2 regions of the Flavobacterium sp. FlaQc-48 genome follow, and region 2 is predicted to be linked to the other one. Evidence: riboswitches for the same ligand, from Rfam matches in the RefSeq annotation. Region 2 holds a riboswitch; the other holds the start of a gene.
The links. A riboswitch is a leader RNA that binds a small molecule or an ion and turns the genes downstream of it on or off. The one in region 2 is predicted to bind S-adenosylmethionine.

Region 1 (8,385 bases), on a different contig from region 2:
TCTGCAGTATCCATTGCATTGTGTACATCAAAATCCCAAACTGGTACTTTGTCTTTAGGCATACGAGGATGGTTCATGATAAAAGAAGCAATATGTTCTGCTTGTTGTAAAAATTTTGGATCTTTTGTATTTTCATAACAAATCGTATAGCCATACAATCCCCAGGCTTGTCCACGAGCCCAGGCCGATTCGTCAGTAACGCCCTGATGTGTTGCTTTGCGCAATACTTTGCCTGTTTTTGGATCATAATCGACCAAGTGATAAGAGCTGTAATCTGTTCTAAAATGGTTTTTCATGGTCGTTACAGCATGAGTACTTGCAGCATTTGTATATTCCGGTTTGTTAAACTGGCTGGCACTCCAATACAAATACTCCAGATTCATCATATTGTCGATAATTACAGGATAATGCCACCATGCAAAATCCCAGGAACGGATTGTTCCCACGGTGGGACTAAAACGTGCATAAAGGTTAGCAGCGCCATCAGCCAATACCGGAAGGTAAATTTTGTCGCCCGTAATTCTGTACGCATTTCCATAAGAACAATAGAGCATGAAACCAACATCATGCGTGTTTTTTATATTTCGGATAGAATCCAGGGCAAGTGTAAACTTTTTGGCTTCATCGGCCAATGCTTTATCGCCTGTAAGTTCATAGCCGTACCAAAGACTTCCAGGGAAAAAACCCGTTGTCCAATCGGTTAAGCCAGCTAATCTTACGGTGCCGTCAGGGTTTACTGAACGCGGATTTTTCCCCGGTTTATAAGTTTGTGCGGCTTTGTTTAATTGAAAATGGATAACCTCTGTTGTTTTTTTGAACCAAACCAAAGAAGGATCATCCTGATTGGGTTTTGCAAAAGAGCTTAGAGTAATAGTGGAGAGGACCAGAAATAGATTGAAAGTTTTTTTCATAGTGTAATCGGTTATATCTGTATTCGGTTTGTTTGAATATTTATAAAGCGAAGTTAAATATGAGGTAGAAAATGGGCTTTCAGTTTCTATTATAAATGTTTTGAATTTGTGTAAAAGGCCTCTTTACACATTCAAATTTGGTTGATTTAGGATTGTCGTTTCTTTTTTTTGTTGTTTTAAAAAAAACATAGACATAAAAAAGGGCAATCTTACTTGTAAGACTGCCCTTTTTTTTAAAGTAATCACTTGTACTGTTTTCAGGTAGAAATACTCGTTTTGAAACGAAAGAAAATAAGAATGATTTGTTGTATTATTTATAAAAACACTTTTTTAACCTGTAATTCTGTTAAACAAAGTACCGATTTGAACGGGTAAATTTAAAAGGTCTATTTTTTAATAAATTATTGACTGTTAGTTATTTATAAGGTTTTTCGTTTCTTTTCCCAATGTTAATTTTGTTAAAAAAGACTTATAAGTTATTAAAAATAAGAAAAATAGTAGTATTTTGCGGAAAAATAAAATTATATCATAATGAAAATCTTACAGTTAAGTACTCTGATCCTTATTTTTCAAATTTCAACAGTTTCGGCACAAAAGACTTTTATAATTGATGGTGTTGAGGTGCCCCGAACACTAGAATTTATGGATGCAAAATTATCATTAAATGGTGGCGGAACAATAGCAAAAGCATCTTCAAACGGTTTTGTACAGGCTTTATACCTATCCCAATTAAGGCAGGATCCCAAGTTTATTATTGCAGATAATTCAGAAATGGGCATGCGAATTCAAATTACCTCTTCAGGATTATCTTCAACGAAATTAATTAAAATTTTTAATGAGAGTTTTCAAAAATCCCTGGGAAAAAAAATAGATGATTTTAAGCCCGAAATTGAAAAATTTAATAACTGTCTGGTAGGAGAAATCGAGAAAGGCGATGTGTTAAAGTTGATGTATTCTTCTACTGATACGTCAGTATCTGTCTTTAAAAATGATAAATTAAAAGGGAAGATTAAGGGAATCAATTTTAAAAAGGCACTTTTTGGTATTTGGTTGTCTGATAAGCCAATAGATGAAAAATTAAAAAATCATTTGTTGGGAAAATAACAATTAATCAAATTTTTTAAAGCCGGAAGCAAGTAGTTTCCGGCTTTATTTAGTATTACCAAATACGAACTCTTTTTTCAGGTGCCAGATAAAGCTTGTCATTTGGGTTTACGTTAAAAGCTTTATACCAGGCATCAATATTTCTAACCACGCCATTTACACGATATTCTGCCGGAGCATGATAATCTTTAGATACAGTCATTCTGTAAGCTTCGGGCGTATAAAGGCTTCGGCTTACCTGGCCAAGAGCTATAAAAAAACGCTGATCGGCCGTGTACCCGTCTAAAACAGGGGGATTATGCTCGTGATCAGTGCAATACAACTGATACGCTTCATAGGCTACGGCAAGTCCTGTCAGGTCACCAATATTCTCGCCAAGCGTTTGTTTTCCGTTGAGATGAATTCCATCCGGTGATGTAAAAGCATTATATTGCTCCACAAGCTGTGTTGTCCGGGCTTCAAATGATTTTCGGGTTTGAGGTGTCCACCAGTCGCGCATTACACCATTGCCATCAAACTTAGATCCTTCGTCATCGAAACAATGACCTAATTCATGGCCAATTATAGCGCCAATGGCACCAAAGTTTACGGCTGAATCTGCATAAGGATCAAAAAACGGGGGTTGCAGGATACCGGCAGGAAATTCGATCGAGTTGTATAACTTACTGCTGGTGGCATCGACAGTTTGGGGAACCTGATACCATTCTTTGCTGGTAAAAACCTTTTGAAGCAGCGAGCGTTCGTAGTCCCAGTTTGCTTTTGCAATGCTTTGTTCGTTGCGTATAGGATCATTGACATCAAATTCAAGAAAGGAGTAATCACGCCAAATATCAGGATATCCAATTCGAACCGTCAAAGCATTCAGTTTGGCGAGCGCCTCTTTTCTGCTGCTGTCGTCCAGCCAATCGAGCCTTTCAAGTCTTAAGGCAAAAGCTTTACGGATGTATCCAACTACATCATTAATACGTTGATTATAATCAGTAGGGAAGTAGTTTTCTACATACAATTTCCCAACCAATTGTCCCAGACGATTATTAACATACTGAATAGATTTCTGTTCTCTGGGAACCTCTTTTGTAATCCCATTCAAAGTAGTAGAATAAAAATCAAATTGATTTTTCCGAAATTCCGCTGGCAAAAAAGGAGAATGGTTTACGATCCAGTGAAATGCCAGATAAGAAGACCAAACTTCTACAGGTGTTTTTGCAAATAGAGCAGCTTTAGCCTGTATCGCCGAATCTGCCTGCAAAATTACTTCTTTTACATTTTCTACTTGTCTGCAGGTTAAAAACACTTTCCATGGAAAACCGGGGGCATAATCATTTAGTTTTGAAACAGCTATTACAGGCGAATTGATTTTGGTATCGCGCATTTGCTCAGGAGTCCATTGAAGGGCTGCTAATCTGGTTTCAATTTCCAGGATATCGTCCGCACGCTTGCTGGCATCTGAAATACCTGCAAGCTGTAATGTTTTGATAATATAGGCTGTATAGGCTTTTCGATAACCCGGATAAAGACCATCAGGTTTGTTGTAATGTTCGGGTGAAGGCAAACCAATACCACTTTCGCTAAGCGTAACAAGAAATCTGCTTCGGTCCTTAATGTCTGGCGTGGTATGAATACTGACAATAGAAAAAGATTTTGGATTCGCCATCCATTTTGCAACATCTTCATAATTCTGTAAGGCAAGAATACGTTTTAAATCCTGCTGAATGGGTTGAAGTCCTGATTTTTCCATGTTATCTGTATTAAGATAACCCGAATAAAGCGCATTAATTTGTTGCAAAGAAGCTTTTGAAACATTTCCAACGGTTACTTCTCCATGAATAATACGGGCTATTCTTTCATTAACTTTACGCTGGACCTCACTATAATTACTAAATCCTGAAAATCCCGCCGGAATAGTAGCTGATTTTAGCCAGCCCTCATTTACATAGCTGTAAAAATCATTACCCGGCAATACTGTTTTACTGATAAACTGAGTTTCAATACCCCAGTCTCCGTAAGTGGCCTTGCTCTTATTTGTTTCCACCGTCTGCCCCATAACATAACAGGGAATCAATGAAAATAAGGCCGTTATAATAATCAGAATAATTTTTAACATAGATGGTATTTTTTCGTAATGTGCCAAAGTTACTTTGAGTTGCTGAAGTATAATTGTACAAATGCGAATAAGAAATTATTTTTTCCATTTCAAAGAAGAAAGTTTGACGGGACTTAAACGATAAATCCCATCAGAACTTTTTATAATTATACTTTCATAAAATGCGTACTTGCTGTGTCCAGTTTAGTCCACTAATGTCTGTTAACTCCAATGTGTATTTGCCACCATAATTTTTTAAAGAAGGGATTTGAAATTGTATTGTAGCTTTTGCCCCTAAAGGCAAAATAAGGCTGTGTTTCCCGGGTTTGACTTTGGCGACATACTTGTTTTTAATCTGTTCTTTGGCAAGTTGTGAAAGCTGTGTCTGATTTTGTTCAAAAACGATTTTTCCATCCTCACCTGTTAACTTAATTCTAATAAGGAAAGAACCGTAAACATCTGCGCCTTCATCTCTAAATACGGTAAAAGTTAAGGCATCATTTTGAACAGTGGCATTGCTTATGGTAACATGGGGACGTACAGAAAGATTATGTAATGTACCATAAACGCCGCCATGAAAATATTGATTGGTAAACAATGTCAGTCCTAAAATAAAAACAGATCCAATTAGTACTGTTCTGTTTACCGTTTTATCTTTTAAGGGCAAGATTCCGGAACCTATAACAGCAAACCATTTTTTATGGGTAAAGGATTTATTTTTGCTAATGAAATATTCATCAAGAGCATATTTTCCTCCACCGGACATAAAAACAGTAAATCCTGCGGCAACTCCCAGAACGCCTATCTGCCATTCGTCCAGACAAGTCGTTCCCAGCCATCCTGAACCCAATAGTATACCTAATGCCAGACTAAAGACCCCCATACTCATCAGTCGGGTAAAGAGACCCAGCATAAACAATAATCCAACAATTCCTTCCATAATAGTAAAAGAAGCCATAGCCCACCAAAGGCTATCCGGATTGGAAACAAGATGTTCTATAATAGGTTTTATGCCCAGTGCATTAGGCAGAAAATGATTGAACTTCTCGCCAATATAACCTGCTTCATCAGGGTTAAGTTTGTTTTCTAAAATAAGCCTTCTCCAGAAAGCAGAAAAATAAGTCCAGCCTGCAACCCAGCGCAATGCTGTAGTAAACATTCCACCATATGTATAGTTGTGATTGTTCATAGTAATTTGAATTGAAATTTAATGATAATATACAGTGTAACACCTCAATAGTTGTATTGAAGTACATTAGAATTAAAATCAAAAATCAAATCAGATATTGTTCGTGTAGCAGATAAATAGGAATAATTTTAGACCCTTTTTTTTCGGGAAAAGAAGTGTTTTGCAGAGGAAAAGAAAGAGTGAATTGCCGGAAAACCGAAAAATCATTAGCACAATATTTCTTTACCGCTTTGTATTGAAAGGAGCCGCAAACTTTTTTTGTTGCTGCAGCTATGAAACAAATGCCTGATTGTGGACCCGTAAGCTTATTTTCTACTTCGTTTAAAGGAATATCCAGTGTCAGCTTAATTTCCCTTTTAGCAGAGCAGGGGAGGCACAGAAAAAACAGCATCAAAATGATGATCGTCTTTGAAAAACTATTTTTTAAAGCATGCTGCATTCAATTGTTTTTTTTTCAATTCTCAAATATAGTTAAAAAAAGCCTTGGAGATGATGCTTTCATTTTTAAAGATAGGCTGAACAATCCCTTTTTTCGAGATTATTAAAAGCCTGCATTTTTTTGAAATCACTTATTTAGGAATTATTTTCTTATAATAAATTGCAGTTATGATTTTTTTTAATGTAAAATTTAAAAAAATATTAGATTTTAATTTTATACACTGATTTAGTTTTATCTATTTGTTTTTTAATGTATTACGCTTTTATTTTTATGTCTTTGGATCTTAAAGTTTTATTCATTTTTATACGGCAAATAAAAAAATAAATTTAAACTCTACTAATTCTGTAGAATTTATATATATTTGCAGAGTAGAAAAAAATTCTGCATGACTTATCCAGAAAGACTGAGGGAAGAGGCCCGATGAAGTCTTAGCAACCTGTTGCCCAATAAGGTGCTAAATCCTTCCGTTACGGCGGACAGATAAGAAAGATTTCTTTTAGAAAATCTGAATAAGACATTAGTATTAAAATGATTTATTTTTAGAATGAAAACGCAACCAGTATTACACGCCAGTCCGGAACAATTTAATCTGTTTTCAAATGAAGAAAGCTATTCTCAGGTTTTCCGAATGCAATACACTTAACTTTTTTTAATTTCCTGTTTTATCACTAGAATGATTAGGCCACTTTAATATTGGCCCGGGAATGTCTATGTCCAATTTTTTAAAACCAAACTCAATGAAAAAAATCTTACTAATTTTAATTTTTCTGTTTAGCATACTTCCGGGCAGGATAAGCGCACAGGAACGAACGATAAGCGGTACCATCAGAGGTGCTGATAATGGAGAACCTTTGCCGGGAGTTACTATTATTGCTACTGAAAGTGGTAAATCTACGATCAGTGACGGAAACGGCAGGTTTTCTCTTTCCATTACACCACAAGATACACAGGTGTCTGTTAATTTTATAGGTTACGAAACATTAGAAAAAAGAGTAAACTCCTCTTTGAATGACATTCGGTTAAATCCTTCGAATACAGCCTTAAAAGAAGTTGTGGTTGTAGGTTACGGTACGCAAAGCAAAAAAGAATTTACAGGTTCAGCAGCCCGTGTTACCTCCAAAACAATTAAAGATATTCCGGTACAAAGTTTTGAGCAGGCACTTATCGGGAAGGCTTCGGGAGTAAATGTTTCTAACCCGAGCGGGGTTTTAAATGACCCTCCGGTAATTAGGATCCGAGGTGTAAATTCTATTTCCCTAAGCTCATCTCCTTTAGTAGTTATTGATGGAATCCCGGTAAATTCCGGTGATATTTCGACTACAAATTCAGTAGCAAATAATCCACTATCCGATATTAATCCATCAGATATTGAATCGATTGACATCCTTAAAGATGCCGCATCAACCTCTATTTATGGTTCTCGTGCAGCGGGCGGTGTTATTTTGGTTACTACTAAAAAAGGAAAAGCAGGCAAAGCCAAAGTTACGTATGATTCCTGGGTTGGAATTACAACAGCGACCAGATTGCCTCATCTTTTAAATAATACACAATACGAAGACATCAAAAATGAAGCAGTATTAAACAGCAAAAATTTAAGTGGTAATGCCAGTAATGCATCTGTTGCATCGGCACTTTTTTTTCCGTCTTTTAATGCTGATGGTTCACGTGTCAATACAAAGTGGAGTGATGAGGTATATCGTGATGCGGTTTCTCAAAATCATAATCTTAGCATTTCAGGCGGAACAGACAAAACGAGATATTATTTTTCTACCAATTATTCTAAACAGGAAGGAATTACAAAGGATAATGAATTCGAAAGAAAAGGAGCAAGGTTTAATATCGATCATGATGTAAATAGATGGTTGAAATTAGGCGGGAACCTTTCTTATAACAATACTTTTAATCAGGCACAAAATACGGGATCCCTAAGCAGCAGCGGATTATTGCTAATTGGAGCAGCACGTCTGGCTTTGGTATTGCCTCCAAACGTGGCAGTTTATAATGCAGATGGTTCATACAATTTAAGTTCAACAGGAACAGCAAGTGCAGGAAATAATTTATTTACCAATACTTTATGGCATCCGGATGCTTTATTTGATAATAGTAAATACACCAGTTCTAATGATCATTTTGTGGGAAATATTCATGCTACAATTACATTTTTCGACGGATTTAAGTTTGACAGTAGTTACGGAATCGACAGATTGAGAGCCGAAAATATTACTTATTTAAGTCCGAATCTTGGATCTTCGGCCTATGCTACAGGGGGTTCTGCTACTAATATTTCGGCTTTGAGAAACAATTACAACTTTACCAACAGTTTTTCTTTCGACAGGCGCTTTGGAGCCAGTCATCATATCGCGGCATTGGCAGGATATGATGTTCAGAAATTCGAAAACTCTTCGTGGGGAGCAAATCAAACCAATGTTTCTGATCCTTTTTTCGAATATTATCAGGGAACATGGGGAGCAATCAGATCTACAGGAAATAGTTTGTCTGAACGGCTTTTTCTTTCTTCTTTTTTTAGGGTATCGTATGATTATGCCGGAAAATATTTTATTACCGGAAACTTTAGAAAAGACGGAAACTCTTCTCTTGGGTTGAATAATAAATACGGAAATTTTGGTGGTATCTCTGCCGGATGGTCGATAAGCGAAGA
Region 2 (8,385 bases):
AACTTTGGGCAAATTTAGCAAAAGACGATGTTACCTTGCGTGAAGCTTGTGGTAACACTGTAAGAAATATTACAGGAAGCGAATTAGCAGGTGTAGATGTAAACGAACCATTTGATGTTTCGTCTTATGCACACGCCTTATTTCAATACTTATTAAGAAACCCTATTTGTCAGGAAATGGGACGTAAATTCAAGATTTCGTTCTCATCATCTGATGAAGATACGGCTTTGAGTTATTTACACGATTTAGGATTTATTCCAAAAATTGTTGATGGCGTTCGCGGTTTCAAAATCATGTTTGGAGGAGGTTTAGGATCGCAACCGGCACATGCTGAATTGCTGTCAGAATTTGTACCGGCGAATGAAATTATTCCAACAGCAGAAGGAATCATCCGTATTTTTGACAGATACGGCGAACGTGCTAAAAGAATGAAAGCACGTATGAAATTCTTAATCAAAGAAATGGGAAGAGATGTTTTCCTTGATTTGGTTGAAAAAGAGAAAAAAGCAATCGCTTTTGAAACTTACGAAATTGATACAACCGCTTTTGACGGACCAATTCCGGAACCATTATTAGAAGTTCCAGCCGTTACTATTGAAGATTCTGCAGCTTATGAAGCGTGGAAAAAATCAAACGTAATTGCTCAAAAACAAGCAGGTTATTACGCTATTGGGATCAAAGTTTTGTTAGGGGATTTTTATACTGATAAAGCGAGATTATTAGCCGGTTTAATTAAAAATTACGCAGCAAACGAACTACGTTTTTCATTGCGTCAAAATATTGTAATACGTCACGTAAAAGAGGCCAATTTACCTTTCTTTTATCAGGAATTAGCCAAATTAAACTTTGTTCATTTAGGGTATAATTCTACAGCAGATATTACGGCATGTCCCGGTACAGATACTTGTAATTTGGGGATTGCAAGTAGTACCGGTATTGCAGAAGAATTAGAAAAAGTTTTAAATGCAGAATATCCTCAGTATTTAAATAACCGCGAGATTGAAATTAAAATTTCGGGTTGTATGAATGCTTGCGGGCAACATAATATGTCTGCAATTGGTTTTCAGGGAATGTCGATCAATTCAGGAAAATTAGTGGCTCCGGCATTGCAGGTTTTATTAGGCGGAGGAAGATTAGGAAACGGTTCAGGACGTTTTGCTGATAAAGTAATTAAAATTCCAAGCCGTAGAGGACCAGATGCGTTGCGTACCATCTTAAATGATTTTGATGCGAATGCTAACGGAGAAAAATTCCTTAATTATTACGATCAAAAAGGAGAGAAATATTTCTATGAGATTTTAAAGCCTTTTGCAGATGTAACCAATTTAACCGAAGCTGATTTTGTAGACTGGGGAAATGCCGATAACTACGTAAAAGCAGTTGGAGTAGGAGAATGCGCCGGGGTTGTGATCGATTTAGTAGCGACCTTATTATTAGAAGCCAAAGACAAATTGACTTTCGCTCAGGAATCATTCGACGAAGGAAAATGGTCAGATGCAATTTATCATGCTTACGCTGGATTTGTAAATGGTGCAAAAGCATTGTTGCTTTCAGAAAATGAAAAAACTAATAACCACGCAGGAATTGTTGATTTATTTGATACTGTTTTTATCGCAACTGATAAAATTCAATTACCAACATCATTTAGAGAATTGGTATATCAAATCAATCAAAATGAACCTACGGAAGTATTTGCGAAAGCATACATTCAACAAGGAATTTCATTTTTTGATACCATCGAAAAATACAGAGCTCAAGAACTGGCAGATGCTTAATATCAAACCAAAAGTAACTTTAGTTGGCGCTGGCCCCGGAGATCCGGATTTGCTTACGCTGAAAGCCGTAAAAGCCCTTGCTGAAGCGAATGTGGTTTTGTATGATGCATTGGCCAATGATGAAATATTAGCACATGCTCCTAAAGATGCGATCAGAATTTTTGTTGGAAAAAAAATAGGAAATCACGCTTATACGCAGGATCAGATCAATCAGCTAATTGTTGATAATGCCTTAACGTATGGAAATGTAGTGCGTTTAAAAGGTGGAGATCCTTTCATTTTTGGACGTGGAAGCGAAGAGATCGAATTTGTCGAAAGTTTCGGAATCCCGACAGTTGTAGTTCCGGGAATATCTTCGGTAGTGGCGGTTCCGGCGAGTCAGGGAATTTCGATTACCAAAAGAGGTGTTTCAGAAAGTTTTTGGGCGATTACAGGAACCACTTCTGACAGGAAATTATCTTCAGATGTGGCCTTGGCTGCACAATCATCTGCAACAGTAGTCATTTTGATGGGAATGCACAAATTACCCCAAATTATCGATTTGTTTCAAAAAGAAGATAAAGGAGATTTGCCTGTAGCAATCATTCAAAACGGAACAACAGCGGAAGAAAAAGTAGGAGTTGGAACAGTAGATTCGATTCTTGAAATTGTGAAACAACAAAAATTGAGTTCACCAGCGATTATTGTTCTGGGAAATGTTGTGCGAGAAAGCAACAAATTAAAAGGGTTTTACGAGGAATTTCTATCCAAAGAAATAATTCATTAGAATTGTGTTCCGTCAGGAACAGGTAGAAAAAAAATATTCCAGTAAAAATGTTCCGTTGGGAACCTGATTGTTTATACGATTCAAAAAAATCATCTAATTTTGGTTAGATGAAAATAAAATAAGATGGAACAGAATGAATTATATCCGGTTTTCTTAAAACTTCACAATCTGAATGTTTTGATTGTAGGAGGGGGAAATGTAGGATTAGAAAAGCTCTCTTTTTTACTGAAGTCGAGCCCTAATGCAAATGTTGAGGTTGTAGCACCAAACTTTCATTTAGAAATTAAGGTTTTGGCTGAAAATCATCCTTCGATTACCTTAACAAAATCGAAGTTTAAAAAGAAAATGCTCAAAAAGCGCCACATGGTTATCGCTTGTACCGATGATTTAAAAGTCAATAAAAAGGTATACGATTTGTCCAGAAAGCGTTATTTGATCTGCAATATTGCCGATACACCGGATTTATGTGATTACTATTTAGGCGGAATTGTAACAAAAGGAAATGTGAAAATTGCCATTTCGACCAACGGAAAATCTCCAACAACAGCCAAAAGGCTAAGAGAGTTTTTTGAAGAAGTAATTCCGGATGATATCAATAAAATGGTCGAAAACCTCAATGAATATCGAAAGACGCTGAAAGGCAATTTTGAAGATAAGGTGAAAAAGATGAACGAGATTACCGCTTCATTAAAAAATAAAGAGTAAAAATTTCAAAAGAAATGAATGATAAAAATCATTGAAATTAGAATAAATTATTCGTTTCTTTGCATTATTAAGAATGATTATAAACAACAACATAATGATTAAAACAGATATACTTATAATTGGAGCAGGCCCAACAGGTTTATTTGCCGTTTTCGAGGCAGGATTATTAAAATTAAAATGTCATATTTTAGATGCTTTGCCACAAGCAGGAGGACAACTTTCAGAATTGTACCCAAAAAAGCCTATTTATGATATTCCTGGTTTCCCGGAAGTTTTAGCAGGAGATTTAATTGATAACTTACAAGAGCAAATTAAACAATTTGAACCAGGTTATACATTAGGAGAGCGCGCTGAAACGATCGACAAACAAGAAGACGGAAGTTTCATTGTAACCTCAAACAAAGGAACTAAATTTCACGCACCGGTTATTGCCATTGCAGGAGGTTTAGGAAGTTTTGAGCCACGTAAGCCACTTATAGAAGATATCGAGTTTTATGAAGATAAAGGAGTAAAATACTTCATCAAAAATCCGGAGAAATTCAGAGATAAAAGAGTAGTAATTGCAGGAGGAGGAGATTCAGCATTAGACTGGAGTATTTTCCTTGCAAATGTAGCTTCAGAAGTAACTTTAATTCACCGTAGAAACGAATTTAGAGGAGCTTTGGATTCTGTAGAAAAAGTACAGGAATTAAAAACAGCCGGAAAAATTAAATTAATTACGCCTGCAGAAGTAATTGGAATCAATGGTGCTGAGCATGTTGAATCTTTGGATATCGAAGAAAACGGAGCACACCGTAAAATCGAAACCGATTTCTTCATTCCACTTTTCGGATTAACACCAAAATTAGGTCCAATAGGAGACTGGGGATTAGAAATCGAGAAAAATGCCATTAAAGTAAATAATGCATTAGATTACCAAACTAACATTCCCGGAATTTTTGCCATTGGAGACATCAATACATATCCTGGAAAACTAAAGTTGATTCTTTGTGGTTTCCACGAAGCAACTTTAATGTGTCAGGCAGCATACGGAATTATCAATCCGGGTAAAAAATACGTCCTTAAATATACCACAGTTTCTGGTGTAGACGGTTTCGACGGAACCCGTAAAGAAGCTCCAAAAGCGGTTGTTAAGGCGATAATTTAATTCTTAAAGTTGCTAAGAAGCTAAGTTTCTAAGGCACTAAGATTTTTATATAGTAAGCCCAAACCATTTACGGTTTGGGCTTTTTTAATAAAGCATGTAAATCCCAGAGGGATGTTATATTTATAGAATTACCGATATTTGTTGGACGGAAACCCCATCGGGGTGACATATTAATTACAATAATTACATATCGCTCCGCTGGAGCTTTGGTTGAAAAATAATTATTGGCTATAAATATTACGCTCCGCTGGAGCTCTTTTATTTCTATCTTTATTTCATAAACAAAAAAATGGCATTCGACGAAGACAACGCACAAAGAATCCGAACCTTCCTCCAACATAAAGAAGTAGATTTTTTCGAAAAGAAAATGTTTGGCGGACTTGTTTTTATGGTAGATAACAAATTATGTTGCGGAACTCGGCTAGACAAACAAATTGGCGAAAATCTTTTACTCTGCAGAATCGATGATAAAGCGTATACAAATGCAATAGAAAGAGACGATATATTACCAATGCCAAATGCCGAAAGACCAATGAAAAACTACATTTTTGTCACCGAAAATGGCTGGCAAAAAAGTAAGGATCTGGCATTTTGGCTGGAGCTTTGCTTAGCATTTAATCCGCTTGCCAAAGCAAGTAAGAAAAAATAAAAATTCAGCATATTTATAGGTGATGCCAGCAAGTTGACATTAAACTTAGCACCTTAGTATCTTAGCGTCTCAGCATCTTTAAAAATAAAACTTAGAACCTTAGCAACTTAGTATCTTAGAAACTTTAAAAAACACTTGCAATTGTTCAGGTTATGTCTTTACTTTGCACTGTTCTTAAAATTACTGAAAGTTATCACGAAAGGCGGAGGGAAAGACCCAATGAAACCTTAGCAACCCTTTATCATAAAGAAGGTGCTACATTCTACTTTATACTATTCTTAGTATCAAAGATAGATAACACAAATACATAAAAGTATTTCTCAAAACTCTTCCTGACAACTTACAATATAATTTTACCGAATTCACCTTGGTATCATGAGCGAATCATTGGCACATTTTTGCCAACATCGTTCCTGTGAATCAAAATGACGTATCCTAACAGGTTTCAAAAACCTGTTAGGTATAATTCAAGATATAAAAATTAAAAAACTTAGCATCTTAGCGCCTTAGCGTCTTAGTGGCTAAAAGACAAATAAGTCATGGCAATAACAATTCAGGAAGCAATAAAAAAAAATATCCTAATCCTTGACGGAGCAATGGGAACTATGTTGCAACGCTATAACTTTTCGGAAGAAGATTTCCGCGGAGAGCGTTTCAAAGACTTTCCGCATCCCTTAAAAGGAAACAACGATTTACTATCCATAACACAACCACAAGCGATTCGAGATGTCCACGCCGCTTATTACGAAGCCGGCGCAGACATCGTAGAAACCAACACCTTTTCAGGAACGACAATCGGTATGGCCGATTATTTCCTGGAAGATTTGGTTTACGAACTAAATTACGAATCGGCTAAACTTGCCAGAGAAGTAGCCCATGAGTTTACCGCCAAAAATCCGGACAAACCACGTTTTGTTGCCGGTTCAATCGGGCCAACAAACAGAACCGCAAGTATGTCACCGGATGTAAACGACCCGGGTTACAGAGCCGTAACCTTTGATGATTTACGTATTGCCTACAAACAACAAGTAGAGGCGTTAATGGATGGCGGATGTGATTTACTTTTAGTAGAAACCATCTTTGATACCTTAAATGCTAAAGCAGCACTTTTCGCGATTGAAGAAGTAAAAGACGAACGTAATATTGATATTCCAATCATGGTTTCAGGAACCATTACCGATGCTTCTGGAAGAACACTTTCAGGACAAACGGTTGAAGCTTTCCTGATTTCAGTATCTCATATTCCGTTATTAAGCGTAGGTTTCAATTGCGCTCTTGGAGCCGATTTGTTGAAACCATACCTTAAAACATTAGCACAACATACCAGTTTTAATGTATCGGCACACCCAAATGCAGGGTTACCAAACGCATTCGGACAATATGATGAAACACCGGAACAAACCCAGGCCTTCATCAAAGAATATTTAGATGATAATTTAATCAACATCATTGGTGGCTGTTGCGGAACAACTCCGGATCATATTAGGTTAATTGCAGAAGTTGCGAAGGATTATAAACCACGTGTGGCGCCGGTATTTGCATAACATTTACGTTTCCCGCAAAGTTTTCAAAACCTTGCAGGTTGCTGAGAATAAAAAGTTCCGTAGGAACGACATGTTGGTAGCAAAGTAGGAACGACATGTTGGTAGCAACGTAGGAGCGAAATATATAATTGGTTTAAGTTTTTATAAACGATAATTGAAATCGTGAAGAATATAAAATTGTTTTGAAACCGAGTGTTGCGTGAGGGATAGAAGCGGTTAGCCCACAGCCTGACGAAGGAAGTGCGGGGACTAGGAACGGATAGCCCGGTTCGCCGCGGCGAAACACGCCCAAAATAGGATTGTAAAAATTAAAGGTATTTAAAAACCTTATAACATATAGAATAAAAACTCAGAACCTAAGCAACTTAGGAACTCAGTAACTTAAAGAAAATGGCAGAAAACAGAAGAGACCTTGTATTAGCAGGATTAGAACCGTTGATTATTACGCCAACCAGTGTTTTTGTAAACATTGGCGAGCGTACGAATGTAACAGGTTCGAGGAAATTCCTTCGCTTAATCAAGGAAGAGAAGTATGACGAGGCACTTGATATTGCAAGACAACAAGTAGAAGGAGGAGCACAGATCATCGATATTAATATGGATGAGGGAATGCTTGACGGTGTTCAGGCAATGACTAAATTTTTGAATTTAATTGCATCAGAACCCGATATTTCGAGAGTGCCCATTATGATCGACAGTTCGAAATGGGAAATCATTGAAGCAGGTCTAAAAGTAGTACAAGGAAAAAGTGTTGTAAACTCGATTTCGTTGAAAGAAGGAGAAGAAGCCTTTATTCATCACGCCAAATTAATCAAACGATACGGCGCTGCAGCGATTATCATGGCTTTTGACGAAGTAGGTCAGGCCGATAATTTTGACCGCAGGGTTGAAATTTGCCAGCGTTCTTATGATATTTTGGTTAATAAAGTTGGTTTTCCTCCACAGGATATTATTTTCGATTTGAATATTTTCCCCGTTGCCACCGGAATGGAAGAACATCGCCTGAATGCTTTGGACTTTTTTAGAGGGACAAAATGGGTTCGTGATAACTTGCCACACGCCCATATTAGCGGTGGTGTGAGTAACGTTTCGTTCTCTTTTAGAGGAAACGATCACGTTCGTGAAGCCATGCACTCGGTGTTTTTATACCACGCGATCAAGAACGGAATGACAATGGGAATCGTAAATCCGGAAATGCTTTCGATTTATGATGATATCCCAAAAGATTTATTAGAACACGTAGAAGATGTAATCTTAAACAGACGTGACGATGCAACTGAACGACTTTTAGACTTTGCGGAGAACGTAAAAGGCGAAGTAAAAAGTGATGAAAAAGCGATTCAGGAATGGCGTTTAGGCACAGTTCAGGAACGTATTACACATTCATTGGTAAAAGGAGTTGATGCTTTTATTGAAGAAGATGTTGAAGAAGCGCGTTTAGCGGCAACAAAACCTATTGAAGTTATCGAAATCAATTTGATGACAGGAATGAATGTGGTTGGAGATTTATTCGGAAGCGGAAAAATGTTCCTGCCTCAGGTAGTAAAATCGGCACGTGTAATGAAAAAAGCCGTTGCGTATTTATTGCCTTATATTGAAGCAAGCAAACAAGCCGGAGACAAACAAGGAAACGGAAAAATATTGATGGCAACCGTAAAAGGTGACGTTCACGATATTGGTAAAAATATTGTTTCGGTAGTATTGGCGTGTAACAACTATGAGATTGTAGATCTGGGTGTTATGGTGCCTCCGGAAAAAATTATTGCCGCGGCGATTGAACATAATGTTGACATTATTGG

Region 1: it holds a riboswitch for S-adenosylmethionine, as region 2 does, so the genes downstream of both, ACHRWY_RS21515 (SusC/RagA family TonB-linked outer membrane protein) here and ACHRWY_RS07225 (homocysteine S-methyltransferase family protein) in region 2, are expected to answer to the same signal.

Annotation. Positions count from the first base shown of each region.
Region 1 is NZ_JBIPCR010000016.1:128,341-136,725, forward strand. Features, by position in the region: gene ACHRWY_RS21490 (glycoside hydrolase family 88 protein) at 1-911, opposite strand, end outside; gene ACHRWY_RS21495 (chalcone isomerase family protein) at 1,443-2,015, shown strand; gene ACHRWY_RS21500 (M13 family metallopeptidase) at 2,071-4,119, opposite strand; gene ACHRWY_RS21505 (TQO small subunit DoxD) at 4,274-5,287, opposite strand; gene ACHRWY_RS21510 (hypothetical protein) at 5,373-5,726, opposite strand; SAM riboswitch class I at 6,114-6,213, shown strand; gene ACHRWY_RS21515 (SusC/RagA family TonB-linked outer membrane protein) at 6,464-8,385, shown strand, end outside.
Region 2 is NZ_JBIPCR010000003.1:423,688-432,072, forward strand. Features, by position in the region: gene ACHRWY_RS07200 (nitrite reductase) at 1-1,775, shown strand, start outside; gene cobA (uroporphyrinogen-III C-methyltransferase) at 1,768-2,541, shown strand; gene ACHRWY_RS07210 (bifunctional precorrin-2 dehydrogenase/sirohydrochlorin ferrochelatase) at 2,665-3,246, shown strand; gene ACHRWY_RS07215 (NAD(P)/FAD-dependent oxidoreductase) at 3,341-4,393, shown strand; gene ACHRWY_RS07220 (TfoX/Sxy family protein) at 4,683-5,042, shown strand; SAM riboswitch class I at 5,230-5,343, shown strand; gene ACHRWY_RS07225 (homocysteine S-methyltransferase family protein) at 5,582-6,586, shown strand; gene metH (methionine synthase) at 6,977-8,385, shown strand, end outside.